Regions from separate parts of the Amycolatopsis sp. WAC 04197 genome, predicted to be linked through region 2. Evidence: predicted binding sites of a transcription regulator. Region 2 holds the regulator's gene; each other region holds the start of a gene.
The links. The regulator HspR, encoded in region 2, represses chaperone genes until heat shock. The targets are predictions, from matches to a motif close to ANNTTGAGTNNNNNNNACTCAANNT.

Region 1: DMC64_RS16460 (adenylate cyclase) is a predicted target of HspR. The motif match lies at 5,714-5,738, and genes of this name have one in related genera.
Region 3: lon (endopeptidase La) is a predicted target of HspR. The motif match lies at 7,534-7,558, and genes of this name have one in related genera.

The regions. Positions count from the first base shown of each region.
Region 1 is NZ_QHJK01000003.1:738,901-749,229, reverse strand. Features, by position in the region: gene DMC64_RS16485 (AMP-binding protein) at 1-928, shown strand, start outside; gene DMC64_RS16480 (D-Ala-D-Ala carboxypeptidase family metallohydrolase) at 1,189-1,947, shown strand; gene DMC64_RS16475 (NUDIX domain-containing protein) at 1,949-2,581, opposite strand; gene DMC64_RS16470 (adenylosuccinate synthetase) at 2,578-3,771, opposite strand; gene DMC64_RS16465 (hypothetical protein) at 3,768-4,742, opposite strand; gene DMC64_RS16460 (adenylate cyclase) at 4,745-5,713, opposite strand; gene DMC64_RS16455 (hypothetical protein) at 5,825-6,259, shown strand; gene DMC64_RS16450 (hypothetical protein) at 6,275-6,658, opposite strand; gene DMC64_RS16445 (hypothetical protein) at 6,681-6,929, opposite strand; gene DMC64_RS16440 (hypothetical protein) at 6,970-7,260, shown strand; gene DMC64_RS16435 (hypothetical protein) at 7,499-7,732, shown strand; gene DMC64_RS16430 (CDP-alcohol phosphatidyltransferase family protein) at 7,770-8,405, shown strand; gene gcvH (glycine cleavage system protein GcvH) at 8,469-8,852, shown strand; gene garA (glycogen accumulation regulator GarA) at 8,978-9,445, shown strand; gene DMC64_RS16415 (MerR family transcriptional regulator) at 9,442-10,203, shown strand.
Region 2 is NZ_QHJK01000002.1:80,809-91,137, reverse strand. Features, by position in the region: gene DMC64_RS07530 (globin domain-containing protein) at 1-1,119, shown strand, start outside; gene DMC64_RS07525 (globin domain-containing protein) at 1,393-2,601, shown strand; gene DMC64_RS07520 (lytic polysaccharide monooxygenase) at 2,761-3,516, shown strand; gene DMC64_RS07515 (DUF305 domain-containing protein) at 3,524-4,126, shown strand; gene DMC64_RS07510 (heat shock protein transcriptional repressor HspR) at 4,242-4,670, opposite strand; gene dnaJ (molecular chaperone DnaJ) at 4,676-5,851, opposite strand; gene grpE (nucleotide exchange factor GrpE) at 5,885-6,628, opposite strand; gene dnaK (molecular chaperone DnaK) at 6,625-8,496, opposite strand; gene DMC64_RS07490 (alpha/beta hydrolase) at 8,663-10,069, opposite strand; gene DMC64_RS07485 (DUF4097 family beta strand repeat-containing protein) at 10,066-10,329, opposite strand, start outside.
Region 3 is NZ_QHJK01000001.1:789,831-800,159, forward strand. Features, by position in the region: gene DMC64_RS03935 (VOC family protein) at 1-143, opposite strand, end outside; gene DMC64_RS03940 (helix-turn-helix transcriptional regulator) at 140-430, opposite strand; gene DMC64_RS03945 (response regulator transcription factor) at 474-1,118, opposite strand; gene DMC64_RS03950 (sensor histidine kinase) at 1,109-2,242, opposite strand; gene DMC64_RS03955 (DedA family protein) at 2,396-3,046, shown strand; gene DMC64_RS03960 (alkaline phosphatase PhoX) at 3,091-4,251, opposite strand; gene DMC64_RS03965 (helix-turn-helix transcriptional regulator) at 4,248-4,751, opposite strand; gene DMC64_RS03970 (hypothetical protein) at 4,748-4,948, opposite strand; gene lon (endopeptidase La) at 5,115-7,517, opposite strand; gene DMC64_RS03980 (SAM-dependent methyltransferase) at 7,684-8,532, opposite strand; gene DMC64_RS03985 (GNAT family N-acetyltransferase) at 8,552-9,490, opposite strand; gene DMC64_RS03990 (bifunctional diguanylate cyclase/phosphodiesterase) at 9,771-10,329, shown strand, end outside.

The DNA of each region.
Region 1 (10,329 bases), on a different contig from region 2:
CTTCGCGCCGTGGAACGCCGAGGCGACGGTGTTCCTCTACAACTACGCGCGGTTCGACGCGGTCTCGCTGATGGCGCAGATGGAACGGTGCGGTATCACCAGCTTCTGCGCCCCGCCGACGGTGTGGCGGATGCTGATCCAGGCGGATCTGACCGTGCTTAAGACGCCGCCGCGCAAGGTGGTCGGCGCGGGTGAACCGCTCAACCCCGAAGTGATCGACCAGGTCGAAAAGGCTTGGGGCGTCACGATTCGCGACGGTTTCGGGCAGACGGAGAGCAGCGTCCAAATCGCCAACACCCCCGGACAGGACGTCGTGCCGGGGTCGATGGGCCGTCCGCTGCCCGGCTTCACCGTGGCACTCGTGGACCCCGTGACCGGGGAGCGCGCGCAGGAGGGCGAGATCTGCCTCGACCTCGCCAAGCGGCCGGTCGGGCTGATGGCCGGATACGCCGACGACGAGGAACGCTCAGCCGCCGCGTTCGCGAACGGCTTCTACCACACCGGTGACGTCGGTTCGATCGACGAACGCGGCTACATCACCTACGTGGGCCGGACGGACGACGTCTTCAAGGCGTCGGACTACCGGATCTCGCCGTTCGAGCTGGAAAGTGTCCTGCTGGAACACGAGGCGGTCGCCGAAGCGGCGGTCGTCCCGGCGCCGGACCCGATCCGGCTCGCGGTCCCGAAGGCCTACGTCGTCCTGACGAACGGGCACGAGCCCACAGCGGACACGGCGGTGTCCATCCTGGCCTTCTGCAGGGAACATTTGGCCCCGTACAAGCGAATCCGGCGGCTGGAGTTCACCGACCTGCCGAAGACGATCTCCGGCAAGATCCGCCGCGTCGAACTGCGCGGGCGCGAGAACGAAGCCGACGGCCGGCCGGCGGGGGAGTTCCGCGAAGAGGACTTCCCGCAGCTGAAGGGCTGATGGCCCGGTCTCGAACTCCGAACTCGCGTGATTGGACACGGAACTCATGTGATTGAGGGCGGAACTCGCGTGATCCGGCGCGTTCCGCCTCCGATCACGCGAGTCACGGCTCCGATCACGCGAGTTCCGGGTTCGGGCGTGTGGGTCGAACGACCCACAGCGCGGTAACCGGAACCGCGTTAGCATCCTCGGCAGTGAATCGTTGACAACCCGTGGGGGTCACGGGTCTCACCTTCCCTGCTTTGAAAGGTGTTCCTGTCATGCGCATTCGTTTCCTCCTGCCGATGCTCGCCCTGGTGGCCGGGCTCGGTACCGCGGTGGCCACCCCGGCCGCCGCCGATCCAGGCCCGGTGACAGCGGGCGAAATGTCTGTCGCCGACGCCTGCTACTCCTGGGGACGCACGTTGTCGGAAGGCGCGTCCGGTGAGGACGTCCGGCAACTGCAGATCCGTGTGGCCGGGTACCCCGGCTACGGCGGCGTGCTCGCCCTCGACGGCCAGTTCGGCGCGGGGACCAAGGCCGCGGTCACCCGCTTCCAGCAGGCGTACGGGCTGGCGGCGGACGGCATCGCCGGTTCGGCCACGTTCTCGAAGCTCTACGCGTTGCAGGACGACGACTGCACGCCGATCAACTTCACCTACGCGGAACTGAACCGGTGCAACTCCGACTGGTCGGGCGGCAACGTCCCACCGGCGACGGCGAAGGCCAACGCGCTGGTCTCGATGTGGAAGCTGCAGGCGATGCGGCACGCCATGGGCGACCGGCCGATCGACGTCAACGGCGGTTTCCGCAGCGTCGCCTGCAACAACGCGGTCGGCGGCGCGACCAACAGCCGTCATCTCTACGGTGACGCCGTCGACCTCGGCGCCGGCTCGCAGGGCTTCTGCGGATTGGCGAAGCAGGCCCGTAACCACGGGTTCGCCGAGATCCTCGGGCCGGGCTACCCCGGCCACAACGATCACACGCACGTGGCACACCGGTCGACGCGCTTCTGGTCGGCGTCCTCCTGCGGGATCTGAGTCACTCCCAGCGCCACAGCGACGGCGGCCGTCCTCCCTTGGGGAGGGCGGCCGCGTGTTCGGTGGTACGCCGCAGACCGGGGACCCGCTCCATCGTCCGGCCGAGATTGGCCGGATAGGGGCGGTCCCCGGTCAGCGCTTCGGTGGCGTCCAGCGCCTGTGCCGTGGTGAAGATCGGTCCCAGCAGCCCGGCGGTGAAGGCGACGTCCCGCCACAGCCGTTCGGCCAGCATCGGACGGCAGTCGGCGACGATCCGGTCGTGGTCGAAGGCCAGCGGCGGGACCTCGTCCAGCGGCACCCAGACGACGTTCCCCGGGACGTCGAGCGCGGGATTCACGGTGGCCCACAAGGCGATGGAGAGAGTGGGACCTCGCGGGTCACGGTTCGGCTCGTCGAAGGTGGCGAGCTGTCCCGTCGCCGAGACCGCGTCGGGCGGGAGGCCGAGTTTGCCGACCACCGCCCGGCTCGCCGCCTCCCGCAGCCGTTCCCCGAGCCCCAGCAGCACCCCGGGCAGGGCGAGCTCCCCTTCGAACGGCTCGGCCGCCCGCGGCGCGATTCCCAACAGGACGTTCCTGGTGCCGGGGGCGAACCGCACCACGAGCACGTCAACGGACACCGGCGTCGAATCGATCACGCGTTGATTGTCGACCGTGCCTTGGCGACGCGGTAACCGGCCCTGTCCGGGCCGTACCCCATGACGGCCACCGGCAGCCGCGCGCCGAACCACGCCAGCGGATCCGGCAGGTCGACGGCGGGGGAGCCGTCACGGGGCACGACCTTCAACCCGGTCGCGTCGAGGTGGGTCACCGCGAGCGCGTCCACGCCGTCGCAGGCCGCGATCGCGTAGTCCAGTAAGGCCGCGTCGAGATGCCCCGCTCGCCAAGCGCCCTGGAATTCGCCGGTTTCGTTGTGCCGCTCAGGGAACCGGGCGAGCACGGCGGCGGATTCGGTCGGCAGTGGCCCCGCGCCGTGCCGGGTGAGGTACGTCCGCGTCACCCCCACGACGGTGTGCGGGCGCCCGCCCAACAGGGTGCGGGCGTTGTGCGGCGTGGTCGTCGACCAGGTCGTATGCGGATGGAACCCGTGGTACTGGTCGAGGAGAGCCCCCTGCGCTCCCTCGAACACCAGCCGCCCGGAATCCGCCAGCCGCCCCGTTTCGTCCCCGTCGGTGATCCGCACCGCGCCCGCGAAATCGCGGTACAGCGCCACCAGTTCGTCGACGCTGTGCGGCGGCGTGGCGAGCGGCGCGTAGAACCGCGCGAGCGCGTCCAGTTTGCGTCGCAGCACCGACGGCCGGGCGCAGTCGGCGACCGTGGGCGCTTCCCCCGGCCTCCCGATCACCTCCTGGTTCTCCACCACGTCACCCGGCGCGGCCCCGGGCAACAGCGAGTACCAGACGGTCTCGCCGATGCCCTTGCCACACGAACCGTGCCGGTTCACGCCACGGGCCTCCTCCCTGGCCCGGTTGGCGTGGATGTGGAACGGCGTCGTGAGCAGAGCCCGGCCGTCCACACTCAGCAGTGAGAGCGGATTCCGGACGCCGACCGCTTCGAGCCGTCGAGCTTCCGCGGCGAGCGCGAACGGCTCGACGAGCACGAACCGCGACAGATGGGTGGGCACGCCGGCGAACGTGCCCGCCCCGAACTGGCTGAAGGTGTGGTGCCGCCCGTCCACGACGACGTTGTGCGCGGCCTGCGCGCCCCCGTTGAAGCGGACCACCGCGGTGGTGGGCCGGGCGGCGCAGAGCGCGTCGACCACCGCGCCCTTGCCTTCGTCGCCGAAGCCGAGCCCGACCACCACCACGTGACCGTCCAGGAGACTCATCGCAGCACCACGTCGCTCGGCCCGCCGGCCTCGGGCACCGCCGACGTGACGACCGATTTGGTGCCCAGCTTGGCCAGCGCCTTGCCGACCGCCTTGCTTTCGGCGACCGAGCCGACGTCCGCGAGGTCGGCGAGCGCCCGGTCGACGTCCACCACCCGCTCTTCCAGCCCGATGGTGGCGGCGATCAGCTCGCACACCGCGCCCGGGTCGTCCAGCTTCAGGAAGTTCTGGCCGAGCAGATCGCTCCAGTGCTCGCCGATCTGCGGGTCGTTGTAGTACGAAGACTGGTTCGGCAGCACGAAGTAGACGTGCCACTTGCGAGCCAGCTCCCGGTACACCGAGGCCGGGTCGATGTCCTCCCGCACGTCGTCCCCGATCACCCGGCGGATGTGGCGGGCCTCCAGTGCGGGCTTGTTCAGCTCGTCGCCGATGATGAACAGATAACCCTTGCGGCCGCGGTTCTGCCACGCGTCGGTCACCACGTGCCGCGCCATGAAGTACGCGGCCAGTTCGTAGGACTCGCTCTTCTGCCCGCCGCCACCGCCTTCGAGGAACATCGTGCGCAGCTGCTCGTCCATCCGGTTGTCCGATTCGAACTGCCCGACCTGCAAGGGAACCCGGTCGCTGTCGGCGTCGCCGATCGCGCCGAACAGCACCTGCGGGTCGGCCAGATAACCCCGGCGCTTCAGCAGGCCGTGCAGCTTTCCGAGCTTGCCCTGCATGATCCGCGGCACCCGGCGCATCGAACCGGTGACGTCGAACAGCACCGCGATCGGCGTCGAATCGCTGTGGTCGGCCGAATCCCGGCATTCCCGCACGGCGTTCAGCGGGTCCAGCGCGGGCGCGACCTTCCATTCCTTCGCGGGCTTGGAACGGAGATCGGCGGTGTAGCCGAAATCGTCCTCGCCCTTGGCCGCGCGGAAGGTCTTCGCGGCGGCGTAGGCGTTGTCGTCCCAGTGTCCGTGTCCCATGGTCAGGCTCCTGTCTCGGGGATGATGAACGGTCGGAAGGTGCGAGGGCCGTACAGGTCGGCGAGCAGTTCGTCGTACTCGTCGAGCAGATCGGCGGCCTCGGGTCGTTGTGCCGGGATCTCCTGGAGGCACCACTTGGCGAATTCGCGCTGGCGGGTTTCGCCCGGTGCCAGGAGTTCCAGCATCATGTGGTGGAGCATGTGGACGTCGGTGGCGGCGGTCATCGGCTGTCCTTTGTGGACTTCCGGTGGATAGTGGACGGATTTGTCCGCCGCCAGCGGGAGCGCACCGTCTTCGACGGCGAACGACCAGCCGGTCACGACGATGCCGTGCTGTCCGGGATGGACGAGCACGTTGTCCGCGGTGAGATGGCCGTGGACGACACCCGCCCGGTGCGCGCCGGCCACGGCACGCAGGAGGCGACGGTGCATCCAGGCGTAGTCGCGGCCGTCGAGCCCGCCGGGGAAGGCCTTCCCGATGTCGGCGAGGGTGAGGAAGCCGTCGACGAGCGGGTCGAGGACGCTGAACGCGCGATCGCCCCTCGCGACCGGCCCCGACGTGTCGAGCAGCCGCGGGTAGTAGGGGCGGAGCCATCGATGCCGTTCGGTGAAGCCGTCCAGTGCGCGCAACGCGTCCCATTCGGCGTGGATCAACGGGTTGAGCGCCGGATCGCGGACGAGTTTGACCAGATGTGGGCCGGTGGTCCGGTAGGTCGTGGCGACACTGCCCACCGCGTGCGGTGCGACGAGGGTGTAGGCCGACGTCGCCGTGGTGACCGTCTGCCGCCGGGCCCGCTTCCACTCGTCGTGGAGGCGGTTGAGCGTGGCGGCCGCGCGGTGGGCCCGCACGTCGCCGGGGTTGCGGTCGGGGTGGAGCACGGCCGCCAGTTCGCGGTAGCGATGGCGGGCGAACAGCGCGGCCGGACCGGCCGCGTCCTCGACCGCCTTCATGGCGTCTTCCCTGGTGAGCATAGTTTGAGTCTAGACGACTCTTACTTCGGCTGGCAAGGGGGTGGGTACAAATCCCGTGCAGCTCCGTCGCTTCGGCGAATAGCCTGGAACGGCCGAGAAGAAGGGACTTTCTTGTCAGGTGAACCGGGAAATTCCAGGATTCCGCTGCGAACGCTGCTGGGCGGGATCCCGCTCGTTTTCCTGTTGTGGGTGACCGGGGGCGCCCTCGGTGACCGCGTGCGTGAACTGAACACCGGAGAGGACGTCACGGTCACCGTCGTCTCCGGATGTGTCGAGGACGGGCCGCCGATGAGCGGCCGGTTTCCCTACTGCGAGGCCGGGTGGCGGTTCGACGACGGGCGCACCGGACAGGGGAGGATCAACGGCGAGAGCGTCGCGGAAGGCGACAGGATCTTCGCCGGTGACGGATTCGCTTACCCGTCAAGGTCGAATCGGGTTTTGAGCCTGGTGATGGTCGCGTTGTGCGGCCTGGTCCTGCTGGGCATGCTGATCGGACTCGGTGTCCTGTACCGGAAGACCCGGACCTGGCGGCGTCGCGGGAAGTGACGCCGCCGTCCGTGCTCAGCTCCGGGTGGCCTCGATCTGCCGCTCGTCCTCGGTCGAACAGCTCGTCACCGGATCGTTCGGCCCGCTGCCGCAGGTCCAGGCCCCGACCACGACCGGACCTGGCCCCTGCGGCGACGTCGCTTCGGCGGGTGTCAGCTTGGCGAAATAGTCCTTGAGCACCTGCGTAGCCTCGGCACAGTCGGTCTTCCCTCGGACGACGACCTTGTTCTTCGCGCCTTGGTATCCGGCGACCTCTCCGCACGGCGATCCGGCGAGGGCCTGGTCGGCGGCGGCGGGGGAGGAGGACGGGGGCGGTGCGGCCGCGGGCGCGGGATCGGCGCCGCAACCGCTCAGCAGGACGACGGCGAACGCGGCGGGAAGCACGGCGAGGCTCTTCATGGGCCCTTCTTCTCGGGATGGTTCATTCGACGGGGACGACGGCGGCGAACACGTTCTGCTCGCCCTTGCTGCAACTCGTGCCGCCCTGTGCGGCGGGAGCTCCGGAGACGCACAGCCAGCCGTCCACGGTCTCGCTGACCGGCTCGTCCGAGCCCGCGGACTGACGGCCGGCGATCCTCTTGTGGAACGCGTCGACGATCCCGGTCGCCTCCGCGCAGGAGACGCCGGGTCCGTTGAGCACCTGCAAGGTCAGCCCGCTCGCCGCGGTCACCGTCCCGCAGGAACCCTGTACCGGTTCAGCGGGTTTCGGTTTGGGGGCGGGAGTCGGGGCGGCGGACGGACTCGGCGCGGTTTGGGACGGGATCGGCGGCACCGAAACGCTGGACGCGGTCGTGGGGATCGCGGGCGATGAGACCGGCGTCGAAGTGACAGGCGGTGGCGGGGCTTCGCCCGAACAGGCGGCGAGCGTTCCGGCGACGGCGCAGACCGCGAACAGGCGCCGCCACGTCCCCGTGGTCGTCGAGACGGGCAAGGCGATCCTTTCGTCGGCCGGTCGTGGCCGGCCCATTCTGACCCGGCCGGGCCCGATGTCGTGGCATTGAGCCACGTTCGGTTCGCGGGAGGCTATCGCGGCCCCGTCGCCGCGATACGCGAGGACCGGGCAATCACTGTCCACTGTGGACAATTAATATGCCGTTCACGGCGCGGCAACACCCTGCTGTCGTCGCGAACCGATCGGACGAATCCGGCGCCGAGCCGTTAACGCGCGGCCCCGTTCTGCCGAAAAGACAAGTAGCGCTCCGGCGTGTCCCAGTCCCCGTCACCGAAACCGTGAGAGCGATGAAGACCGACGAACAGACCGACCCCGCGTCACCCCAGGCCACCGCACCGGCGAGCACGGAGCTTCCCCCGACGGCCCCGTGCACCGTCGTCTGGTGTGGCGGCCGCCCGTACGTCCTGGAGAACTCGGCGGGCCACCATCGCTGGATGGGCACCGACCACCGGGGCAGGCCCGTGGCGCTGACCAGCGCGGACCTGCAACGCCGCGGCTGGACGCACACCCGGGCCAGCTGACGCGGGAGGACCTGCCGCCGCTGGCTAGGCTGAGCGGGTGAGTACGCCCCCCGAACCGAGCGTGACCAGCGAAGAACCTTCCCTGCTGCGGCAGGCCCTGAACGTCCCCAACATGCTTTCGATCCTCCGGCTCGCCGGGGTGCCGGTCTTCCTGTGGCTGCTCCTCGGCCCGAAGGAGGACGGCTGGGCGCTCGCGCTGCTGGTGTTCAGCGCGCTCACCGACTGGCTCGACGGCAAACTCGCCCGCTGGCTCAACCAGATGTCGCGGCTCGGCCAGCTGCTCGACCCCGCGGCCGACCGGCTCTACATCCTCGCGACCCTCATCGCCTTCCTGATCCGCGACATCATCCCGTGGTGGCTGGTGGTCCCGCTGGTCGTCCGGGAGGCCGTCCTCGGCGTCTGCGTCCTGCTGCTGCGGCGGCGGGGGTTCGCCCCGCCGGAGGTCACCTACATCGGCAAGGGCGCCACCTTCGTGCTGATGTACGCCTTCCCGTTCCTGCTGCTCACCCAGGGCGGCTCCGACATCGCCGCGATCGCCCGGCCGATCGGCTACGCCTTCACGGCATGGGGTGCGGTCCTGTACGTCTATTCAGGCGTGCTGTACGTCGTCCAGACCGTACGGGCGCTGCGCCCGGCCGCTCCCGGCGTGTCGCGGGAGGCGCCGGGCGCGTGACCCGGCGGGATGGGAAACTGCGCGCGTCGGTTTCGAGTGAGGGCATCAGAAAGGGGAGCGGCGTTGTCCACTCCAGAAGAACTGCGGTACACCGAGGAGCACGAGTGGGTCTCCGTGCGCGACGGCGGGCTCGTGCGCGTGGGCATCACGGAGTACGCCCAGGACCAGCTCGGTGACGTGGTGTTCGTCGAACTGCCCGAGGTCGGCAAGCAGGTCGGCTCGGGCGACGCGTTCGGCGAGGTCGAGTCGACCAAGAGCGTCTCGGAGCTGTTCGCCCCGCTCGACGGCGAGGTGGTCGCGGTCAACGACGCGGTGACCGAGTCGCCCGAGCTGATCAACAGCGACCCGTACGGCGAAGGCTGGCTGATCGAGCTCCGTCTCGACGACGCGAGCTCGGTGGAATCCCTGCTGGAGGCCGAGGCGTACCAGGCGCTGATCAAGGAATAGCCGCAGGCCGTGGCCCTTCGGGAAGAGTAGGGGGAGCCGCGGGCCGGAGATTCGATCAGGCACGGTACGTTTGACCTCCACACGTTCTTGAGTAGTGGCAACACACATGCGTTAGGAGAGCTCAGGTGAGCACGAACGACGGGCCCGGCGTTCCCCCGGAGCAGTCTCCGGAGCGGACTTCTGTCTTCCGGGCCGACTTCCTGGCCGACGTCGAAGGCACTGAGGCTCCTCCGGCTGCCGAGGCCCCCGTCCAGGGTGTGGACGCGCTGCCCGCGGGTTCCGCGCTGCTGGTCGTCAAGCGGGGCCCGAACGCGGGGTCGCGCTTCCTGCTGGACCGCGACACCACCAGCGCGGGACGGCACCCGGACAGCGACATCTTCCTCGACGACGTCACGGTCTCCCGGCGGCACGCCGAGTTCCGCCGTGAGGGCGGCGAGTTCGTCGTCATCGACGTCGGCAGCCTCAACGGCACCTACGTCAACCGCGAGCCGGTCGACCAGGCCGTCCTCGCCGGTGGCGACGAGGTGCAGATCGGCAAGTTCCGCCTGGTCTTCCTGACCGGCCCGGGTTCCGGGGGCCAGGGGGCACGGTGACGGCGGCCGGGCGGCCTGATCGGGATGCTTCGCAGCGCGATGGGTTGAGCATCGGGGCCGTGCTGGCGCAGCTGCGCGGCGACTTCCCCGATGTCACCATCTCCAAGATCCGGTTCCTCGAGGCGGAGGGTCTGGTCCAGCCGGGCCGGACCCCGTCGGGGTACCGGCAGTTCGCTCCGGCGGACGTGGAGCGGTTGCGGTTCGTCCTGTCCGCCCAGCGGGATCACTACCTGCCGCTGAAGGTCATCAAGGAACAGCTGGACGCGGCGGATCGGGGCGCCGCGCCGGAAGCGGCGATGCCGAGGCTGCCGCGGAAACTCGTTTCACTCGACGCCCCCGGGGAGAACGGCGGACTGCCGTCCCCCGGGGACTTCGAGACCGATCGCGAGATCAGGCTGACCGAGGAAGATCTGCTCCGCCAGGCCGGCATCGACGCCGCCACCCTGGCTGAGCTGCGGCAATACGGTCTGGTGCGCCCAGGTGCGGCGGGGTTCTTCGACCCCGACGCGGTCCTCGTGGCGAAGACCGTGAAAGCGATGACCGAATTCGGTATCGAGCCGAGACATCTGCGTGCCTTCCGGGCCGCGGCCGACCGCGAGGTCGGCCTGCTGGAGCAGATCGTGACCCCGGTGTATCGGCATCGTGACGAGGACGCCCAGGCGAGGGGCGACGAAGTCGTCCGGGAGCTCGCCGCCTTGACCGTGGCGTTGCACACGCTCTTGGTGAAGGCCGGAATACGGGCTGTCACGGGCGGTTGAACGGTTCCAGGGGACCGGGAGCCGTTGTGCGGCCACTTGTCAATGCCTGAATGTTCGGCACCCTATGCCGTACCGTGAGAGTCGGGTTTGCCACGGGCGAACCGAGAATGTCGGAGACAGCGAGCA
Region 2 (10,329 bases):
CCCGCCGTCACCGCGATGGTGCGGCTCATCCGGGACACCTGGGCGAAGTCGGAACCCTTCATCCCGGAGATCTCGCAGTTCTTCTACGGGATGCTGTTCACCCTCGCGCCCGCCACCCGCGACTTCTTCCCGATCAACATGGAGGTCCAGCGGGGCAGGCTGGTCCGCGCGCTGGTCCACATCGTGCAGATGGTCGACCGGCCGGACGATCTCGTCCCGTTCCTGACCCAGCTCGGCCGCGACCACCGCAAGTTCGGCGTCATCCCGCGGCACTACGAGGCCGTGGGCACCGCGCTGCTCGCCTCGCTCAAGAACCACCTCGGTCCGGACTGGACACCCGAGGTCGAACGAGCCTGGGCGGAGGCGTTCACCATCGTCGCCCGCGCGATGCAGGAGGCCGCCGCGGCCGACGTCAACCCGGCGTCGTGGTCGGCGACCGTCCTCGAACACCGGCGGCTCACCTGGGATCTCGCCCTGGTCCGCGTCCAGCCCGAATTCCCGGTGCCGTATCAGCCCGGCCAGTACATGAGCGTCGAAGTACCGCAGCGGCCGAGGCTCTGGCGCTACCTCTCGCCGGCGAACGCGCCGCGCGAGGACGGCGGCATCGAGTTCCACGTGCGCGCGGTCGACGGCGGCTGGGTGTCGCGCGCCATCGTGAGCCACACGCAGCCCGGTGACGTCTGGCGGCTCGGACCGCCACTCGGCAGGCTTTCGGTCGACCGGACCGACGGCCGCGGCGTCCTGATGATCGCGGGCGGCACCGGTATCGCGCCGCTGCGCGCCATCCTGGACGATCTGGCGCAGTGGGGCGAGAACCCGAAGGTGCAGTTGTTCTACGGCGGACCGTCGCGTGAGGACCTCTACGACCTCGACGAGTTGCGCGCCCTGGCGGCCACGAACCCGTGGCTCACCGTGACCCCGGTGGTCGAACACGGTGAAGAAGCCCCCGGCTGCGTGCAGGGCACGCTCGCGGAAGCCGTTACACAGCAAGGATCCTGGCCGGGGCACCGGATCCTCGTGGCCGGCTCACCCGCGATGATCCGGGCGACGGTGTCCCGGATGCTGGTCGCGGGCAGCGCGCTCGACCAGATCGCGTACGACCCCTTCACCATCGACTAGGCAATTCGATTCCACAATGGTGTTCGGCCGCGTTACGTGATCTCGTAAGCACGGAGAAAAACCCACCCGATCGGCCGATCACGCATTCCTTTACTTAGTGCCAGACGGGGTTGACGGCGCGTATATCGTTTGCTCCGTTCGAGCGGGAAACAAACATTCGTGGATCCTTTCGCGACTTTCGGGCATACAGTCGAGAACCCTCGGGGGAACACGCGCACGATGACATCGGGTCTGGAGAATATGCCCGATCCAACTGGAGAAAATCGTTCACCCATGACTGCCGAAACAGTGAAGTACGAGCATCCGCCCAGTTCGTCCAGATCTTCACCGATTCCCGTCCCGCCCTTGATCGAGACGCCGACGGCGGACAAGTCCGTCCAGCTGGCCAAGCTCATCAGGGAGAGTTTCGCCGCCGTCGAAACGAAGTCCGAGGAGCTGTCCCAATACTTCTACGGGGCGCTCTTCTCCGTTTCGCCCGACGCCAGGGCGCTCTTCCCGATCAACATGGCCACGCAGCGAAATCGTTTGCTGCGCGCTCTCGTCTACGTCGTGCAGATGGTGGACCGGCCCGACGAACTGGCCACGTTCCTCGGCCAGCTCGGCCGGGACCACCGGAAGTTCGACGTCCTCGGCCGCCATTACGACGCCGTCGGCGTCGCGTTGATCGCCGCGTTGAAAAGGTTCTTGAAGGACGACTGGACTCCCGAGGTGGAGGACGCCTGGGTCACCGCGTACGGCGTCATTTCGAAGACCATGCGCGAGGCCGCGGGCAAGGAGGTCGGACCGGCGTGGTGGAAGGCGACCGTCATCGAACACCGCGTCGTGTCCCGTGACGTCGCCATCGTCAAGGTGCGCACCGATCAGCCGCTGCCGTACCGGGCCGGCGGCTACGTGAGCGTCGAGGTCCCGCAACGGCCGCGGATGTGGCGGTACTTCTCGCCGGCCACCGCGCCACACGACGACGGGACGATGGAGTTCCACGTGCACGCCGTGCGCGGCGGCTGGGTCTCGCGCGCGATCGTCCACCACACCCGGTTCGGCGACGTCTGGCGTCTCGGCCCGTCGCTCGGCGCGCTTTCGGTGAGTCACACGGAAAGCCGTCCGCTGCTGATGATCGGCGGCGGTACCGGCGTCGCGCCGCTGCTCGCCCTGCTCGACGACATGTCGCGCTGGAAGAACAACCCGCCGGTGCACCTGTTCTTCGGCGGGCGCCGTCCGGAAGACCTCTACGCCCTCGACGAACTCCGCGGGCTCACCGTCACCTGCCCTTGGCTGACGGTGACACCGGTGACGGAGGAAGGCGCCGTCACCGGCGGCGACCGCGGCACGCTGGCGACGGCGGTCACGCAGCGCGGGGCTTGGAAGGAGCGTGACGTGTACGTCGCCGGGTCGCCGTCGATGATCCGGGCGACCATCGCGAAGCTGCTCGCCGCGGGCACGGACCTGGGCCGGATCAAGTACGACCCCTTCACCCTGGACTGAGGTGATACTTCGTTCGTATTAGGCCGATCGGCTGTTCCACCTGGGCTCGACGCAGCAGTAGGTCAGTGAATCATTGACCACGGTCACCGGCGGATTTATGGTCTAGACCACATTGCTCCCCCTCACGGGAACACCGTCGTTCCATCCCCAGGAGCCGGCATGACCGTCAAACGCAAGCTCGTGGCAGCCGCCGCCGGTGCGATCCTCGCCCCGATCGCCATCGTGGCCATCCCGCAGGTGGCCAGCGCCCACGGCTATGTGCTGTCCCCGCCCAGCCGCCAGGCGAACTGCGCCCAAGGCAAGGTTTCCGGCTGCGGCGCCATCGTCTACGAACCGCAGAGCGTCGAAGGCCCCAAGGGGCTCCGCAGCTGCAACGGCGGCCTTCCCGGATTCGCCGAACTCAACGACGAGTCGAAGCCGTGGCCCGCCGCGTCGGTCGGCAACAGCGTGACCTTCAACTGGAAGTTCACCGCCTACCACCGGACCACGAACTACGAGTACTACATCGGTGGCACCAAGATCGCCGACATCAGCGGGAACAACTCCGCGCCGAAGGACCCGACGTCGCACACGGTGAGCCTGGCCGGCTTCAGCGGCCGCCAGAAGGTGCTCGCCATCTGGAACATCGCGGACACGCCGATGGCCTTCTACAGCTGCATCGACCTGCAGATCGGCGGCGGCACCCCGCCCACCAGCACCAGCAACCCGCCGACCACCAGCAACCCGCCCACGACGTCGAACCCGCCGACCAGCACCGGCAACCCGCCCACCGGCGGCACCTGGGCGGCCGGGACGTCCTACGCGGTCGGCAACACGGTGACCTACGGCGGCGCGACCTACCGCTGCCAGCTGGCGCATACCGCGATCCAAGGCTGGGAACCGCCGAACACCCCCGCCTTGTGGACCCGGCAGTAAGGGGGACGTGCCAGTGAAGCTGGCCCTCGTTCTCGTCGCCGGTCTCGTGGCCCTCGCGGGCTGCGGGGCCGGCGATGGCTCACCCACCAACGCCGGCGCCCCGATCTCCCCGGTTCCCCAGTCGGCCGGGGCGTCCGCGGAGTACAACGACGCCGACGTGATGTTCCTGCAGATGATGATCGCCCACAACAACCAGGGCGTGGAGATCGTCAAGCTGGTCAAGGCCAAGCAAGGGCAGAAGCAGGAGCTCAAGGATCTCGCGGCCGCGATCGAGGCGACGCAGCAGACCGAGAGCACCGACATGCGGAACTGGCTGAAGGCCTGGGGCAAACCCGAGACGGGTTCCATGGACCCGAAGGCGCACCATCATCACGGTGGCGACGGGCTCACCGACAAGGGCCTGCTCGACGCACTGTCCAAAAAGGATGGTCCGGAGTTCACCCTCGACTTCGCCGACATCTTCGTGGCGCACCAGCACAACGGGGTCGCGCTGGCGAGGACCGAGCTGAAGGACGGGAAGAACCCCGAGTCGAAGGCGCTGGCCCAGCGGATCCAGGACTCGCGCACCGGCGAGGTCCAGCAGATCCGGACCCTGGTCCCCGGCCAATGACGCATTTAGTCCTCTAAATGCGTGAAGTACGTGAAGGCCCCCTTCATTGCGTCTAGCGCGGTGAAGGGGGCCTTCACGTACGCACGAGGGCTGGGGACCCGCGGCATTTAGAGGACTAATTGCGTTTTTTGGGCTTCCAGACCACGAGGGCCGTCTGCTGCCGCAGGGGAACGAGATCCTTGCGGTAGGAGGCGTGCACGGCCGCGGCCGTCTGTTCGGCGGCGAGGTACGCCGCCGTGAGCTCCTCGGTCAGTTCGGCGATACGCGAGCGGAGCGCGTCGACCTGGTTCTCCAGCTCGATGATCCGCTTGATGCCCGCGAGATTGACACCGTCCTCTTGGGACAGTCGCTGCACTTCGCGCAGCAACGCGATGTCCCGCATCGAGTAACGCCGTCCACCGCCGGAGGTCCGGCCGGGCGACACGAGACCCTGGCGGTCGTAGGACCGCAGGGTCTGCGCGTGCAGGCCGGAAAGCTGTGCCGCCACCGAAATGACGAACACCGGGGTGTCCTCGTCCGCACCGTGCGGCAGCCCGCCGAACATCTTGCTCACCTGCCTTCGAGAAGTTCGGTGATCTCCGGTCGCGGGTCGTGGTCGGCCATGGCTTCCGCGTACGCCTCCAGCGCTTCACGGGCCTTGTCGTCCAATTTGGCCGGGATGGCCGCCTGCAGGGTGACCAGCAGATCGCCCTGCGAGCCGTCACGCTTCGCGATTCCCTTGCCGCGCACACGAAGCACGCGACCGCTCGCCGTACCCTGCGGCACCTTCAGCGAGACCTTGCCCTCGAGCGTCGGCACGGTGATCGTGCCGCCGAGGGCCAGCTCCGTGAAGGACACCGGCACGGTGATCGTCAGGTCGAGGTCCTTGCGCCCGAACAACGTGTGCGGAGCGACGTGCACGCGGACGTACAGGTCGCCCGGCTGCGCGCCGCCACGGCCCGGTTCGCCCTGGCCCGCCAGCCGGATCCGCTGGTCGTCGGCGACGCCCGGCGGGATCCGCACGGTCAGCGTGCGAGTGCGGGTGCTGATGCCCTCGCCCGCGCATTCCGGGCACGGGTCGTCGATGATCTGGCCGCGGCCGCGGCAGTCGCGGCACGGCTCGGAGAACGCGAACGCGCCCTGGCTGCGGCTGACCAGCCCGCTGCCCTGGCAGGTCGCACACGTCCTCGGGGAGGTCCCCGGTTTCGCGCCGTTGCCACCGCAGGTGGAACAGGTCGCCGGGCTCGACAGCCGCAGCGGCAGGGTCGCGCCCTTGACCGCCTCGGTGAAGTCGATCCGGACGTCGGTCTCGACGTCCGATCCGCGTTGCGGCCGGTTCGCCGTGGCACCGGCCGCGCCGCCGCGGCGGCCGAACAGCCCGCCGAGGATGTCGCCGAGGCCGCCGAAGCCGCCCTGCTGCTGACCCGCTTGGCCGAAGATGTCGCCGACGTCGAAACCGCCGCCGCCGGCACCGCCGCCCGGGAAGCCGAAGCCACCGGGACCGCCGGAGCCGAAGAGGCGGCGAGCCTCGTCGTACTCCTTGCGCTTGGCCGTGTCGGACAGCACGCCGTACGCCTCGGAGACCGCCTTGAACTTCTTCTCGGCCTCCGCGTTGCCCGCGTTGGCGTCGGGGTGGTTCTCCTTGGCCAGCTTGCGGTAGGCCTTCTTGATCTCGTCCGCGGTGGCGTCGGAGGAGACGCCCAGTTCACGGTAGAAGTCCTTACCGATCCATTCCCGTGCACTCACCGAACGTCTCCTCCTTTCACGCCGTATCGCCGATCAGCGGTTGTTCTCATCGAAAAGTTCGCCCTCGAGCGGCAGCTCGCCGCCCACCGGCGGGTCCACCGGGGCGCCACCCGGCTCGTGGTCGGTGACCCCGACCATCGCCGGACGCAGCACGCGCTCGCCGAAGCGGTAACCGCGGCGCATGACCATGGTGACCGTCGGCCCGGTGACGTCCGGGGACGTGCTGTGCTGCACGGCCTCGTGCACGCTCGGGTCGAAGGGCTCGCCTTCGGTGCCGAACGCTTCGAGGCCCGACCGCTGCAGGCTCCCGACCAGCTTCTCGCCGACCGCCTTGAAGGCACCGGTCAGGTCGCCGTGCTGCTCCGCGCGCTCGAGATCGTCGAGCAGCGGGAGCAGGTCGCCGACGACCGACGCCTTCGCGCCGACGACGACCTGTTCGCGGTCGCGGTCCACGCGCTTGCGGTAGTTCGCGTACTCGGCCTGGAGGCGCTGAAGGTCGGCGGTGCGTTCCGCCAGCTCCTTCTCCAGTCCCGTGGCCACCGACACCGAGTCGTCCACAATGGACTCCCCGAGGCCGGGGCCCGCGTGTGCCGCGGGCTCCGGCTCGGTCGATGCGGTGTCTTCACTCGGAGCGGCGTGCTTCGGGCCGTCCTGGGGTTCGGCGGCCGGGGCAGCCGGGCGGACCTCACCGGTCAGCGGGTCGATCCGCCTACGGTCCCGCACGACCACCGGTTCCTCCGGGCCCCGGCCCTCGGTTTCGTCGTAGCGTCCCGTCACTTCTTGTCCTTCTCGTCCTCTTCGACGATCTCGGCGTCGACGACGTCGTCCGCCTTGGCCTGCGAACCGGTACCCGCGCCCGCCGTACCGGCGGCGCCTTCACCGGCGGCACCTTCGGCACCCGGGGTGGCGTTGGCGTAGAGCGCGGTGCCCAGCTCCTGCGAAGCGGTGTTCAGCTTCTCGATGGACTCGCGGATCTTCGCCGAGTCGGTGCCCTTGAGCGCCTCGTTGGCCTCGTCGATCGCGGACTTCACCTTGCCCTTGAGCTCGTCGGGCAGCTTGTCCTCGTTGTCCTTGACGAACTTCTCGGTCTGGTAGACCAGCGTCTCCGCCTGGTTGCGGGTCTCCGCCTCCTCGCGGCGCTGCTTGTCCTCCTCGGCGTGCGCCTCGGCGTCCTTGACCATGCGCTCGATGTCGTCCTTCGGCAGCGCGGAGCCACCGGTGATCGTCATCGACTGCTCCTTGTTCGTGCCGAGGTCCTTCGCGAGGACGTGCACGATGCCGTTGGCGTCGATGTCGAAGGTGACCTCGATCTGCGGCACGCCACGCGGCGCGGGCGGGAGACCGGTCAGCTCGAACATGCCGAGCTTCTTGTTGTGCGCCGCGATCTCGCGCTCACCCTGGAACACCTGGATCTGCACCGACGGCTGGTTGTCGTCCGCGGTGGAGAAGATCTCCGAACGCTTGGTCGGGATCGTGGTGTTGCGCTCGATGAGCTTGGTGAACACGCCGCCCTTGGTCTCGATGCCCAGCGAAAGCGGGGTCACGTCGAGCAGCAGGACGTCCTTGACCTCACCCTTGAGCACACCGGCCTGCAGCGCCGCGCCGACCGCGACGACCTCGTCCGGGTTCACGCCCTTGTTCGGCTCGCGGCCGCCGGTCAGCTCCTTGACCAGCTCGGACACGGCGGGCATGCGGGTGGAACCACCCACGAGCACGACGTGGTCGATGTCGCCGACGGCGACACCCGCGTCACGGATGACGTTGTTGAACGGCTTGCGGGTGCGCTCAAGCAGGTCCGAGGTGATCTTCTGGAACTCGGCGCGGGAGAGCTGCTCGTCGAGGAACAGCGGGTTCTTGTCCGCGTCCACCGTGATGTACGGCAGGTTGATGCTGGCCGAGTTGGAGCTGGACAGCTCGATCTTCGCCTTCTCGGCGGCCTCACGGATGCGCTGGAGCGCCATCTTGTCCTTGGTGAGGTCGATGCCGTTGGACGACTTGAACTTGTCGACCAGCCAGGTGACGATCCGCTCGTCCCAGTCGTCACCACCGAGGTGGTTGTCACCGGAGGTCGCGCGGACCTCGACGACACCCTCGCCGATCTCCAGCAGCGAGACGTCGAACGTACCGCCACCGAGGTCGAAGACCAGGATGGTCTGTTCCTTCTCGCCCTTGTCGAGGCCGTACGCCAGCGCGGCCGCGGTCGGCTCGTTGACGATGCGGAGCACGTTCAGGCCGGCGATCTGCCCGGCCTCCTTCGTGGCCTGCCGCTGCGCGTCCTCGAAGTACGCGGGGACGGTGATGACCGCGTCGGTGATGGTCTCGCCCAGGTACGCCTCGGCGTCGCGCTTGAGCTTCATCAGCACGCGGGCGCTGATCTCCTGCGAGGTGTAGGCCTTGCCGTCGATCTCGGTCTTCCAGTCGGTACCGATGTGCCGCTTGACCGACCGGATGGTCCGGTCGACGTTCGTCACGGCCTGGTTCTTCGCCGGCTGGCCGGTCAGCACTTCGCCGTTCTTGGCGAAGGCGACGATGGACGGGGTGGTGCGTGAACCTTCCGAGTTGGCGATGACCGTCGGCTCGCCGCCCTCAAGGACAGCGACGACCGAGTTGGTCGTGCCGAGGTCGATGCCGACCGCTCGCGCCATGGTGTGATCCTCCTGCTAGTTCGTGACCTGCACGTTCTCACCCACCTTGAGTGGGCTCAACGCAAGTTGTATCGGGATGATGGGGCTTCCGTCAAGCCGGACTTGAGTCACCCTCACTCAACCTTGTATCCGGCTCAACGTGCGGCACGGTCGTCTTGTTCCCGGACTACCGGCAGACCGTGCCCGGAGCGGGTGTGACACCGCTCACCAGGTACTTCACCTCTTCGGTGCGCACGCAGGCCGAGTTCAGCAGCCCCGTGTGCCCGTACCCGGCGTCGACGAGCAACGTCGAGTTCTCGATGTTCCTCGCGAGCCCCTTCGCCCAAACGAGCGGCGTCGCCGGATCGTGTTCACCGCCGACCACGAGGATCGGCGCCGCGCCGCTCACCTTCTGCGGCCGCGGCAGATACGCCGAGGGCACCGGCCAGGCCGCGCACCCGCTGGCCATGTCCCAGAACTCCGAGTACCGCCAGCCGTGCGGCGAGAGCGTCTTCACCAGTCCCTGCATCGCCCTCATGTCGGCGTAGGAGGTGAACGGCGAGCCGAAGTCGTGGCAGCCGATCGCGCGGTACGCCCCGTAGGACGGGTCGAGCTGCGAATACGGCAGCAGTCCGTCCGCGTCGCCCGCCGTCGCGGCGTCGATCGCCTTCGCCAAGCCCGGCCAGAACGCGGGCAGGATGAGGTTGCCGTAGACCCCGGACGCCATCTCCTCGGCGGTCACGTTCCGCCCGAGCTGTTTCGACGGCACGCCGCCGGGCGTCCGCATCAAGGCGTCGTAGGTGGCGAGGACGTCCTTCCCGCGAAGAGCGCAGTCAGCCGACGTCGTGCACCACTTCGCGAAGTCCTTGAGGGCGCCTTCGGTCGCGACGGCTTCTTCGAGGACCGCCTGCCTGGTCGGCCGCGAATGGTCGACGGCGCCGTCGAGCACCATCGTCCGGATGCGGTTCGGGTACTTCTCCGCGTACACGGCGCCGAGTTCGGAACCGTAGGAGACGCCGAGCCAGTTCACCTTCGGCTCGCCGAGAGCGCCACGGATCGCTTCGATGTCGTCCGCGGCGTGCCAAGTGTCCATAGAGGACAGTGCTCGCCCGGTCCTCTTCAGACATTCCTCACCCGAGGCGCGGTTGTGGGCGAGGAGCTTGTCGTAATCGGCGCGGCTCCGGGGGAACCGGCTGACCGCCGGATCGTGCAGATCCGGCCCGCAGGTGATCGCGGGCGTGCTTTCGCCGACGCCGCGCGGATCGAATCCGATGACGTCGAACCGCTGCCGCACTTCGGCCGTCTCCGGCTTGTCCAGCGCGAAACCGCGGCCGCCGTACTTGAGCACGGTGACCCCGGAACCACCCGGCCCGCCCGGATTCGTCAGCAGCGAACCGATACGGCGCCCGGGATCGGTCGCGGGCAGTTTCGCCAGCGCGATCGAAAAACCGCCGCTCACCCGGAGGTTCGCGCATTCCAGCGTCGGCGCGTACTCGGTCGCGCACGGCCTCCAGTCGATCCCGGACGCGGCGGACGCCGGCAGCGCGGTCAGCGGAAGCAGGGTCAGCGCGGCGACGGCGGCGAGCGCTTTCATGCGGGCTTCACCGTGATCGAGCCGGTGCCGGACTGGAGGTCCAGTACGTTCGCCGAAGCCTGGTCCTGCCGCACGCCACCGGTCTCGACCTTGCCGGTCTCCGCCTTCGCGCGGACCTGGTACGCGCCGTCGGGAACGGTGACGACGACCTTGCCGACCTCCGCGTTCGCGGTGACCGCGCCCGGCTTCGCCAGGCCGATCTCGATGTCGCCGGTGCCGGTGCGCAGGTTGACCGGCCCGGACGTGCCCATCACCTTGAA
Region 3 (10,329 bases), on a different contig from region 2:
TTGGCCGGGGAGACCACGGTGAGCCAGCGGGCGTCCCCGGCGGGTACGTCGTTTTTCTTGATGAATCCCAGTTTTTCGGTGTAGAAGTCGAGGGCCTTCGCCTGGTCGTCGACGAAGACGCTGGTGATGTTGATCCGGATCACGGGTTCGGTTCCTCTCGGTCGATGGGCCACCGCTCGACGATCGACCGCAGTGGGCTCGTGTCGATGTGGTGGAACTTGTAGCGGCCCTGTCGCCGGGTGCGCACCAGGCCCGCCTGTTCGAGCATCGCGAGATGCTGCGAGATGGCCTGACGTGACGAGGACAAGCCATGCTTCATGGTCAGCCTGCCGCAGATCTCGAACAGGGTCTGACCGTCCTTTTCGGTCAGCTCGTCCAGGATGGTGCGTCGCGTCGCGTCGCCGATCGCCTTGAACAGGTCGCCGTCCACGACTCAGTTATAGGCAAGTCGTCACTTGCCTGTCAACTCGGGGTCAGGACCCGAGGTAGCGCAGGATGGCCAGGACGCGACGGCTGTAGCCGGCGGTGCTGGCCAGTTCGAGCTTGTCGAAGAGGGCGTTCACGTGCTTCTCGACAGCGCTCAGCGAGATGAACAACGATTCGGCGATTCCGGGATTCGTGTGCCCCTGCGCCATTTTCTCCAGCACTTCACGTTCGCGGACGGTCAGTTTCGCGAGCGGATCGGTGTGCGTGGTGCGCGCGAGCAGCCGTCGCACCACTTCCGGATCGAACGCGGCACCGCCCGCGGCCACCCGTTCGAGCGCGTCCAGGAATTCGCCCACCTGGGCGACCCTGTCCTTCAGGAGATAGCCGACGCGTTCACCGTCGCCGGTGATCAGCTCGGCCGCGTAGCGCTTCTCGACGTACTGAGAGAGCACCAGTACCCCGATCTCCGGCCAGCGTTTCCGGATCTCGAGCGCCGCGCGAAGGCCCTCGTCGGTGTGGGTCGGCGGCATCCGGACGTCGGTGACGATCACGTCCGGCCGGTAGGCGGCCGTCGCCGAGAGGAGCGCGTCGCCGTCGCCGACCGACGCCACGACCTCGTGCCCCTCTTCGACCAGCAGCCGGACCAGCCCTTCGCGCAGGAGGGTCGAGTCCTCCGCGAGGATCACTCGCACGGCAGCACCGCGGTCACCACGGTCGGGCCGCCGAGCGGACTGTCCACTGTGAACCGTCCGTCCGCCGCCGCGACGCGCATCGCGAGGCCGGAAAGCCCGCCGCCCGACTTCCTCGCCCCGCCCGTGCCGTCATCGGTGATCCGTACCCGCACCCTGCCCCCGTCCCGCTCCACTTCGATGTCGATCCGCGTCGCCGCGGCGTGCTTGATCGTATTGGTGACCGCCTCCGAAGCGACGAAGTAGACGACGGTCTCGATGGCCGCCGGTGGCCGTTCCGGCAGGTCGACCCGCAGGTGGACCGGGATGCCCGAGCGTTCCGCCAGCGCCTCCAGCGCGGGATGCAGTCCGTCCGAATCCAGTGCGATCGGATACACCCGCCACGAGACCTCTCGCAGGTCCACCAGGGCGCGCTGGGATTCCTCGTGCGCTTGCCGGAGCAGATCCGACGCGTGTTCCGGGTCGGTCGCGCGACGCGCCCGGCCGAGCAGCATTCCGAGCGCGACGAGCCGCTGCTGGACGCCGTCGTGCAGGTCCCGTTCGATCCGGCGACGCTCGCCGTTGACCGCCTCGACCACTTCCGCCCGGCTGGTCGTGAGTTCGGAGAGCCGCCGGCGCAACTGTTCGCTTCTGCTGGGGCCGAAAAAGCGCTTCGCCAGCCTGGCGTCCAGCGTCGCGGCTCCGATAAGTCCTTGCAAGGCAAGGAAAACGAGCAACCCGCCGAAGAGGACCGTGGTGACCGGGTCGTACCAGTCGGCCGGTGCTCCTCCTCCGGGCGACTGACCCTCGAAGAGCTGAGCGGCGATGATCACCCCGGATCCGGCGCCCAGCAGGATCAGGACGAAGATCGCGGCGCAGAGCAGCCCGATGACGCATCGCGGGATGAGATAGGCCATCGCACGGTGATCGGTGTAGTTCGTGGCGTTCTCTTCGCCGAAGTACTTCTCCAGCCGCCGCCGTTCCACTTCGGACAGCGCACGCGCACCGGCCAGGACGGGCTGCCGCAGCGCGGGAACTGTGAGCGCGAGGCCGCCGAAGAGCACATAGAAGAACTCCGCGACCGCGGTCATGGCGCCGATCGCCAGACCGAGTGTGCCGCGGAGTGCTCTGCGCAGGTAGCGGCGCATCGACGGCGGAATGGGCATAACGCGAGGTTAGCGGGGTAGCCGGAGATCGGTACTGCGGTTTACCGCAGTGATTCGTGCCGCTTCACCCCAGTGTGCGGAACCCGGGCGATTCGTACGTTCGTTGACATCCGCAGACGACCACGAAAGGCCGCCATGAACCTCCTCCTCGCCCAAACCGCCAGTGAACCGATGGGAGGACTCGCCGGCTGGGCGGTGTCACTGATGGACGCGCTGGGCGGTCCGGGAGCGGCGATCATCGTCGGCCTGGACAACCTCTTCCCGCCGATCCCCAGCGAACTGGTGCTCCCGCTGGCCGGGTTCTCCGCCAGTCAGGGCACGTTCACGCTGATCGAGGCACTGGTGTGGACGACGTTCGGCTCGGTCGCGGGCGCGATCATCGTGTACTACCTCGGCCTGCTGCTGGGCCGTGACCGAACACGGCGCTGGATGGCGAAGATCCCGCTGGTCAAGGCGTCCGACTTCGACAAGACCGAAGCCTGGTTCCGGAAACACGGCACCAAGGCGGTGTTCTTCGGCAGGATGGTGCCGATCTTCCGCAGCCTCATCTCCCTGCCCGCCGGAATCGAACGCATGCCGTTCTGGCGGTTCCTGGCCCTGACCACGCTGGGCAGCCTGATCTGGAACACGGTGTTCGTCCTGGCGGGCTACGCCCTCGGAGAGAGCTGGCATCTGGTCGAGGAATACGCCGGGTTCTTCCAGTACTTCGTGATCGCCGCCGTCGCGATCGCCCTGACCCTCTTCGTGGTGAACCGGCTGCGGGAGAAGAACCGCACCAACGCCTGAGCCGTGCGGGGGCGCCGGGCCGTCGACGCCCCCGCACGCCGGTTTCAGGAACGGAAGGGGCCGGTCACCTCGTAGGTGATCCCGCCCGAGGACGAACCGGAGGTACCGCGTTGCGAGGAGAAGTACAGCCGGTTCCCCGCCGGAGTGAACGCGGGGCCGCAGATCTCCGACGAGCTCTGGCCGTTGATCCGCAGGAAGGGGGCCACGATGTCGTTCGGGGTGATGATGCAGATCTCCATGTTGCCGCCGTCTTCGGCGACGTAGAGGTCACCCGACGAGGTCCCGGTGACGTTGTCGACACCCGTCAGCGGGGCCGAGCCAGGGCTGACCAGCGAGTCGTCGTAGGCCAGCTCGTAGGTGCTGTTCGTCAGGTTGAGCTGCCAGACGCGGTTGTCGCCCTTGGTGGTGAACCACGCGGTGTCGTTGGCGTAGTGCAGTCCTTCGCCGCCGTTGAACCGCTTCGCACCGGACACCTGGTTACGGGTGGCGGTGGGGGAGCCGTCGGGGTCGGGGACGTTCGCCCAGGTGAAGCTGCCCGAGGTCGCCGTGCCCGCCTTGAGCACCTGCAACGTCCCGGCGGAGAGATCGCCCCAGGTCGTCGGGACGAAGCGGTAGAAGCAGCCGTCGGAGGTGTCTTCGGTCAGGTAGACGACCTTGCGCACCGGGTCGGCCGCTGCGGCCTCGTGCTTGAACTTCCCCATCGCGGGCCGCTGGACGGCGGCCGTGGCCGGGCCGTTCGGCTGGCATTCGTAGACGAACCCGAGGTCGATCTCCTCGCAGGAAAGCCAGGTGTTCCAAGGAGTCTTGCCGCCCGCACAGTTCTGGCGGGTGTTCGCCAGGATGCGGTGGGCGCCGGTGATGTTCCCGCTCGCGTCGAACTTGACCGCGCTCGCGCCCCCGCCGGGGGTGATCTCCGAGTTCGACACGTAGATCCAGCCGCTGCCGTCGGCGAACACCGCGCCGCCGTCCGGGGCGCTGTGCCAGGTGTACCCGGTGCTCGCGACCTTCTGGCCGGACCTGGCGATGACACGGCTGGTGAATCCCGCCGGCAGCTGGATCCCGTTCGCGTCGGCGGCCTGGAGCGCGCCGTACGGGCTGGGTCCGTTCTGGGCGGGCGCGGCGAGAGCCGCTCCCGAGAGCCTGTTTCCGAACGCCGTGACACCGGCGCCGACCACGGCCGCGCGCAGGAAATTCCGTCGCTTCACTCGTGCCTCCGAGACATCCGCTGATGTGGTGGTGCGGGATGGAGCGGGTCGGAGAGTACGGGCGGAACGGGACATCCAGGTGAATTCGCGGCGTATTCACCGCGAGGAGGGAACTTTCGTAGGGAACCTTCGTGCAGCACTATTTCTTTCGCTTTGCGCAGGCCCGGTGCTTCGGAGCCACCGCGCTGTGCCGCGATTTCCAGTGCGACGAGTATCCGGTCGAGCGGCGCGCATCCGCCATTGCGGTGGTGCCGACGTCCGATCAGGTGACGCCAGTCGGCGAGATACTCGTCGACCCCGCGCTCGTCGGGGACCGTCCGGAGCAGGGCGCGCAACAGGACTCGCATCTGGTTTTCGTTGCCCGGCAAGGTGTTCCGGGCCAACAGGTCGGCCAAGGTGCTGCGGGACCAGCCGGTCGCGGCGGCCAGTGCGCGGATGCTGAGGCCGCTTCGGTCACGGAGTTCGCGCAGCCGCGCCATGAACTCCGTTTCCGTGTTCATCGGGGTGCCTTGGCGGGCGCGGGGTGACGGAGAACGGCGCCGAACAGGGTGATGGCGATCCCCGCGGCGATAGTGGCGCTGGTGCCGGCGAAGGTCAGCGCCGCGGTGAATCCAGTGAGAATGCTCAGACAGACGATCTGACCGGCCGAAACGCACCTGCGCCTCGGCCGCAACGGGGAAAGAATTCCTTGACTCATGACCTTGCCCTCTCAAGGATCACGCACCCCGGCTGGGTGGCACGCAATGTACGTTATCAAAACGTGATAGGGAGTTTAAGGCGAGTCAATGTCCGGGTTCGTCCGGATTTCGGCAAGCCGAAAGCCCCGGACCCACGAGGGGATCCGGGGCTTCGGCCTCGCGCCGTTACGCCGCTTGGGCGACCGGAGCCGTCGCCGGGGCCAGCGCGATGTCCAGCACGTCGCGGACGTTCGCCACGGCGTGGACGTCCAGCTGGGCCAGCACTTCGGCCGGGACGTCGTCCAGATCGGGCTCGTTGCGCTGCGGGATGATCACCGTCTTCATCCCGGCCCGGTGCGCGGCCAGCAGCTTCTGCTTGACCCCGCCGATCGGCAGCACGCGGCCGGTCAGCGACACCTCACCGGTCATCGCGACGTCCGACTTCACTACGCGGCCCGAAAGCAGGGACGCCAGCGCGGTCGTCATCGTGATGCCGGCGCTCGGCCCGTCCTTGGGCACCGCGCCCGCGGGGACGTGCACGTGGATGCCGCGGTCCTTCAGGTCGCCCACCGGGAGTTCCAGCTCAGCGCCGCGCGAACGCAGGTACGACAACGCGATCTGCACCGATTCCTTCATCACTTCGCCCAGCTGGCCGGTCAGCTGAAGCCCGGTGGAGCCGGACTCCGGATCCGCCAGCGACGCCTCGATGTAGAGGACGTCACCGCCGGCTCCGGTCACCGCCAGCCCGGTGGCCACCCCGGGGGTCGACGTGCGCTGGGTCGACGCGGGCAGCGAGGACTCCGGCAGGTGCCGCGGACGGCCGAGGTAGGTCTCCAGCCCGTCGGCGTCGATCGTCAGCGGCAACGCGACCTCGTCCAGCGCGACCTTGGTCGCCACCTTGCGCAGCACCTTCGCGATGGTCCGGTTCGCGTTGCGCACCCCGGCCTCCCGCGTGTACTCGGCGGCGATGCGGCTGAACGCGCCGTCGGTCAGCGTGACGTCGTCCTTGCCGAGACCGGCGCGCTCCAGCTCACGGGGGAGCAGGTGGTCACGGGCGATGGTGACCTTCTCGTGCTCGGTGTAGCCGTCGAGGGTGACCAGCTCCATCCGGTCCAGCAGCGGGCCGGGGATGGTCTCGAGCGCGTTCGCCGTCGCCAGGAACACGACGTCGGACAGGTCCAGTTCGACCTCGAGGTAGTGGTCGCGGAACGTGTGGTTCTGCTCCGGGTCCAGCACCTCCAGCAACGCCGCTGTCGGGTCGCCCCGGTAGTCGGCGCCGACCTTGTCGATCTCGTCGAGCAGCACGACCGGGTTCATCGAACCCGCTTCCTTGATGGCGCGGACGATCCGGCCGGGCAGCGCGCCGACGTAGGTGCGACGGTGGCCGCGGATCTCCGCCTCGTCACGGATGCCGCCGAGCGCGACGCGGACGAACTTGCGGCCCATCGCCTTCGCCACGGACTCGCCGAGCGAGGTCTTGCCGACCCCGGGAGGGCCGGCGAGCGCGAGCACCGCGCCCGAACGCCGTCCGCCGACCGGGCCGAGGCCCGACTCCGCACGGCGCTTGCGCACGGCCAGGTACTCGATGATGCGTTCCTTCACGTCGTCGAGGCCGGCGTGATCGGCGTCGAGGATGTCCCGCGCCGCGGCGATGTCGTGGACGTCGGTGGTGCGCTCGTTCCACGGCAGTTCGAGGACCGTGTCCAGCCAGGTGCGGATCCAGCCGCCCTCGGGGGACTGGTCGGAGGTGCGCTCCAGTTTGTCCACTTCGGACAGTGCGGCCTTCTTGACCGCGTCCGGCAGCTCGGCGGCCTCGACGCGGGCGCGGTAGTCGTCGTCGTTGGCCGTGCCGTCGAGCTCGCCCAGCTCCTTGCGGATCGCTTCGAGCTGACGGCGCAGCAGGAACTCCTTCTGCTGCTTCTCCATGCCCTCCTGGACGTCCTTGCGAATGGTGTCGGTGACTTCGAGCTCGGCCAGCTGCTCGCGGCTCCATTCGAGGGCCTTCTCGAGCCGCGCCGAGACGTCGAGGGCGGAGAGCAGTTCGAGTTTCTGCTCGGTCTTGAGGTACGACGAGTTGCCCGCCAGGTCGGCGACCGCGGACGGGTCCTCGACCTCCTGGACCGCGTCGATCATCTGCCAGCCGCCACGCTGCTGGAGGATCGCGAGGACGACGCTCTTGTACTCGGACGCGAGTTTCGCGGAGTTGTCGTCGGTGGTCTCGGTGGCGACCTCGGCGTGGACCCAGCGGGCGGCGCCGGGGCCGTCGGCGATGCGGCCGACGACGGCGCGGCGGGTGCCGCGCAACAGCACCGCGGTCTTGCCGCCGGGCACGCGCCCGATGCGTTCGACGGTCGCGATGGTGCCGAGTTCGGCGTATTCGCCGTGGACGCGGGGGACGATCAGCACCTCGGCCTTGGTGGCGGCGCTGGACCGGATCCCCGGGAAGGAAGCCTGGGCAGGCGTGTTGGCCTGGGCGGACTCCACCGCGGCGCGCGTCTCCGTGTCGGCGAGGTCGAGCGGGACGATCATGCCCGGCAGCACGACGTCGTCATCGAGCGGGAGGACGGGCAGGAGGCGGTTGTCGGTCATCTGTGCACTCCTCGGTTAGTTGAGTCTGCCTAGCTCAACTCTCCGATCGACCCGTTTGTTTCCTTCCCGCGTTCGCCGTCAGCGATCACTCTTTCATCCGACCTCTGCTCGGTTCGCGTCGCCTTTAGCCCCCTAAACGCGACGCGAACCGGCGAGAGGTCGGAGGTCAGGGGTGCACCGAGACACCGCACCAGGCGAACGGCCGGGCACCTTCCTCATCGCGGCGCAGCTCTCGCACGGGTCGCCAGTCGGGCAGATGGACGACGCCGGGCTCCAGCAGCGGCCAGTCCCCGAAGAGCGGCTCGATCTCTTCGCGGTCCCGCATCCACACCGGGTTGCTCGTCTTCCGGTACTGCTCGACCATCCAGTGCAGCCCGTCGGCGTCCTCGCCGGTCTGGCCGCCGAAGCTCATGTGCGAAAGCCCCAGCCAGCTGCCCGGCGCGAGCGCGTTCCGGTACGTCGCGACCAGCGCGGGCGGATCGTCGTGCGGGCCGGCGAAATGCAGGACGGCCATCATCATCAGGCACACCGGCTGGTCGAAATCGATTAGCCGCAGCGTCTCCGGATGCCGCAGGACGTCCTTCGGCCGCCGCATGTCCGCCTGGACGATCCCCGCCCAGTCGGTCGCCTCGTGACGTTCGAGGATCAGCTCCGCGTGCGCCACCGCCACCGGCTCGTAGTCGACGTACACGACCTTCGCCGTGTCGCCCGGCTCCAGTTCTTCCTGCACGATCTCGTGCACGTTCCCGGCTGTCGGGACGCCGGACCCCAGATCGATGAACTGCCGGATCCCCGCGTCCAGCGCCGCGCGCACGACGCGGTTCATGAACTCGCGGTTGTGCCGCGCGCCCGGTTTGACCCAGCGCCACTGCTTTTCCAGCGCGCGGGCGAACTCGCGGTCGACCGCCCAGTTGTGGGTCCCGCCGAGGAACCAGTCGTAGATCCTCGCCGCGGACGGCTTTTCGGTGTCGACCCCGGTCGGCGCCACCGGGGCCGCGTCATCGTCCCTCTTCACGAAAACGAGCCTATCCGGATCAAGGCACCGCGGGGCGCCGCCGCCAGTACGTCCAGAGCGGCCGGTAGCCCTGCGCGTACCAGAACGGCGTCGAGCGCGGATTGGCCAGCGCGTGGTGCAGCAGCACGGCGTCGGTGCCGCATTCGTCGAAGACCTGGTGCGCGTGCGCGGCGAGCGCCGTCCCCACCCCGCTCGACCGTGCCTGCTCGGCCACCGCCAGCGACGACAGGTAGCCGACCTTCTCGGCCGCGACCCGGCCGCGGATCCACGCCGTGTCGCCGGGGAACTGCACCCGCACCATGCCCAGCGGACGGCCGTACAGCTCGGCGATCCACAACGTCGGATTTTCCCGGCCCAACTGTTTCGACAGATCCGCCGTGATCGTTTCCTCCGCACCCTCGCGCAAAGTGACAGAACCGAACTGCGCGTCATAACGCTGCAATTCCAGTTCGAGTGCGACGGCGGTTTCGAGATCATCCGCTTCGGCGGGCCGGATGTGCACCCCGGGAGTGGCGGGCGGTCCGGTCACGGCGAGCCGGTCGGCCGGGCGGACCGCGATCACCAGCACCGGTGCGAAGCCGCGGCGCAGCAATTCGGCCGAGCCGGGGGAGTCCCGGCTGGGCCGTACGACGGTCGCCGCCGTCTCGACATCCCCAGGTGGGGCCACGGTCTTCAGATGTTCATCCCATCGGGTGAGTAATGCGTCGAGAGCGGCTTCCGGGCGGGGGCCGGTGAGGCGGGCTTCGAGGCGATGCTCGACGAGGGCCCGCCACGGAGAGTCAACGGAATCGGGACCCGCCTCGGTCCGTACCGACAATCCGGCGGCGGCCGAGTCGCCGGCCGTCGCGGAGAGTGACACGGAGCCCTCGACAGGCTCCAGTGCAGGCATTTCGGGGAGCAGGGCGTCCACGGTGGCGAGCCGCTCGGCGTGCCCGGCGGCGATGGCGTGGCTATTCATAGGGCTATTCAAGCCCCTACTGACGGGTCCGCCGGGAACTTCACGAGATTGGCCGGAGCGTGGCGCCAGGTGACTTCCGGTAGTCGGAAGGAACGCGAATAACGCTCCCATTTCACCCCTTGGTCCACGCAGGTCAGCGCGACGCGCCCATTGTTAACCCTGGGGTGATCTCATACTGTCTCGAATGGGACTTGGGTACGCCCTCCGGGGTACTGTATTGCCCTCGTCCCCGAGGTCGCGGTAGGACAAGACCGGTTGGGCAGCCGGGAAGGAAGGTCGGATGCCGGACACGAACGGCAGGCCCGGGAGCGCCGCACAGGCGGCAGCGGGCAAGGGAGGCGCCGTTACGGAGGCTCGTACCGACGAGCGACGGTTCCGCGTCTACACCTTCGCGGTACTCACCATGGGCATCGCCGCCGCGGCCGCGGTCAGCCTCTGGCTGGACTTCGAGGCTTCGGACGATCTGCTGTGGATCGGGCCGATCCTCGCCCTCGCGTTCCTGCTCGCCGAACAGCTCGGCATCAACGTCGACGTCCGCAGCGGCATCTCGTGGACGATCTCGTTCACCGAGATCCCGCTGGTGATCGGTTTCTTCGTCGCTCCCTTCGAAGTCGTGCTCGCCGCGCATCTCGCGGCGGGGATCGGGACCTTGCTGGCCCGCAAGGTCGCGGGCCGCGTGCTCTACAACGCCGGCGCCTTCCTGCTGGAGATCACCGGCGCGTTCGCCGTGGCAGGACTGGTGAAACAGGCCTCCGGCGCCCACGACATGACCTGGATCGCCGCGCTGGCCGGGACTTTGACCGCGCCGCTGGTCAGTACGCTGCTCGCGCTCGCCGCTG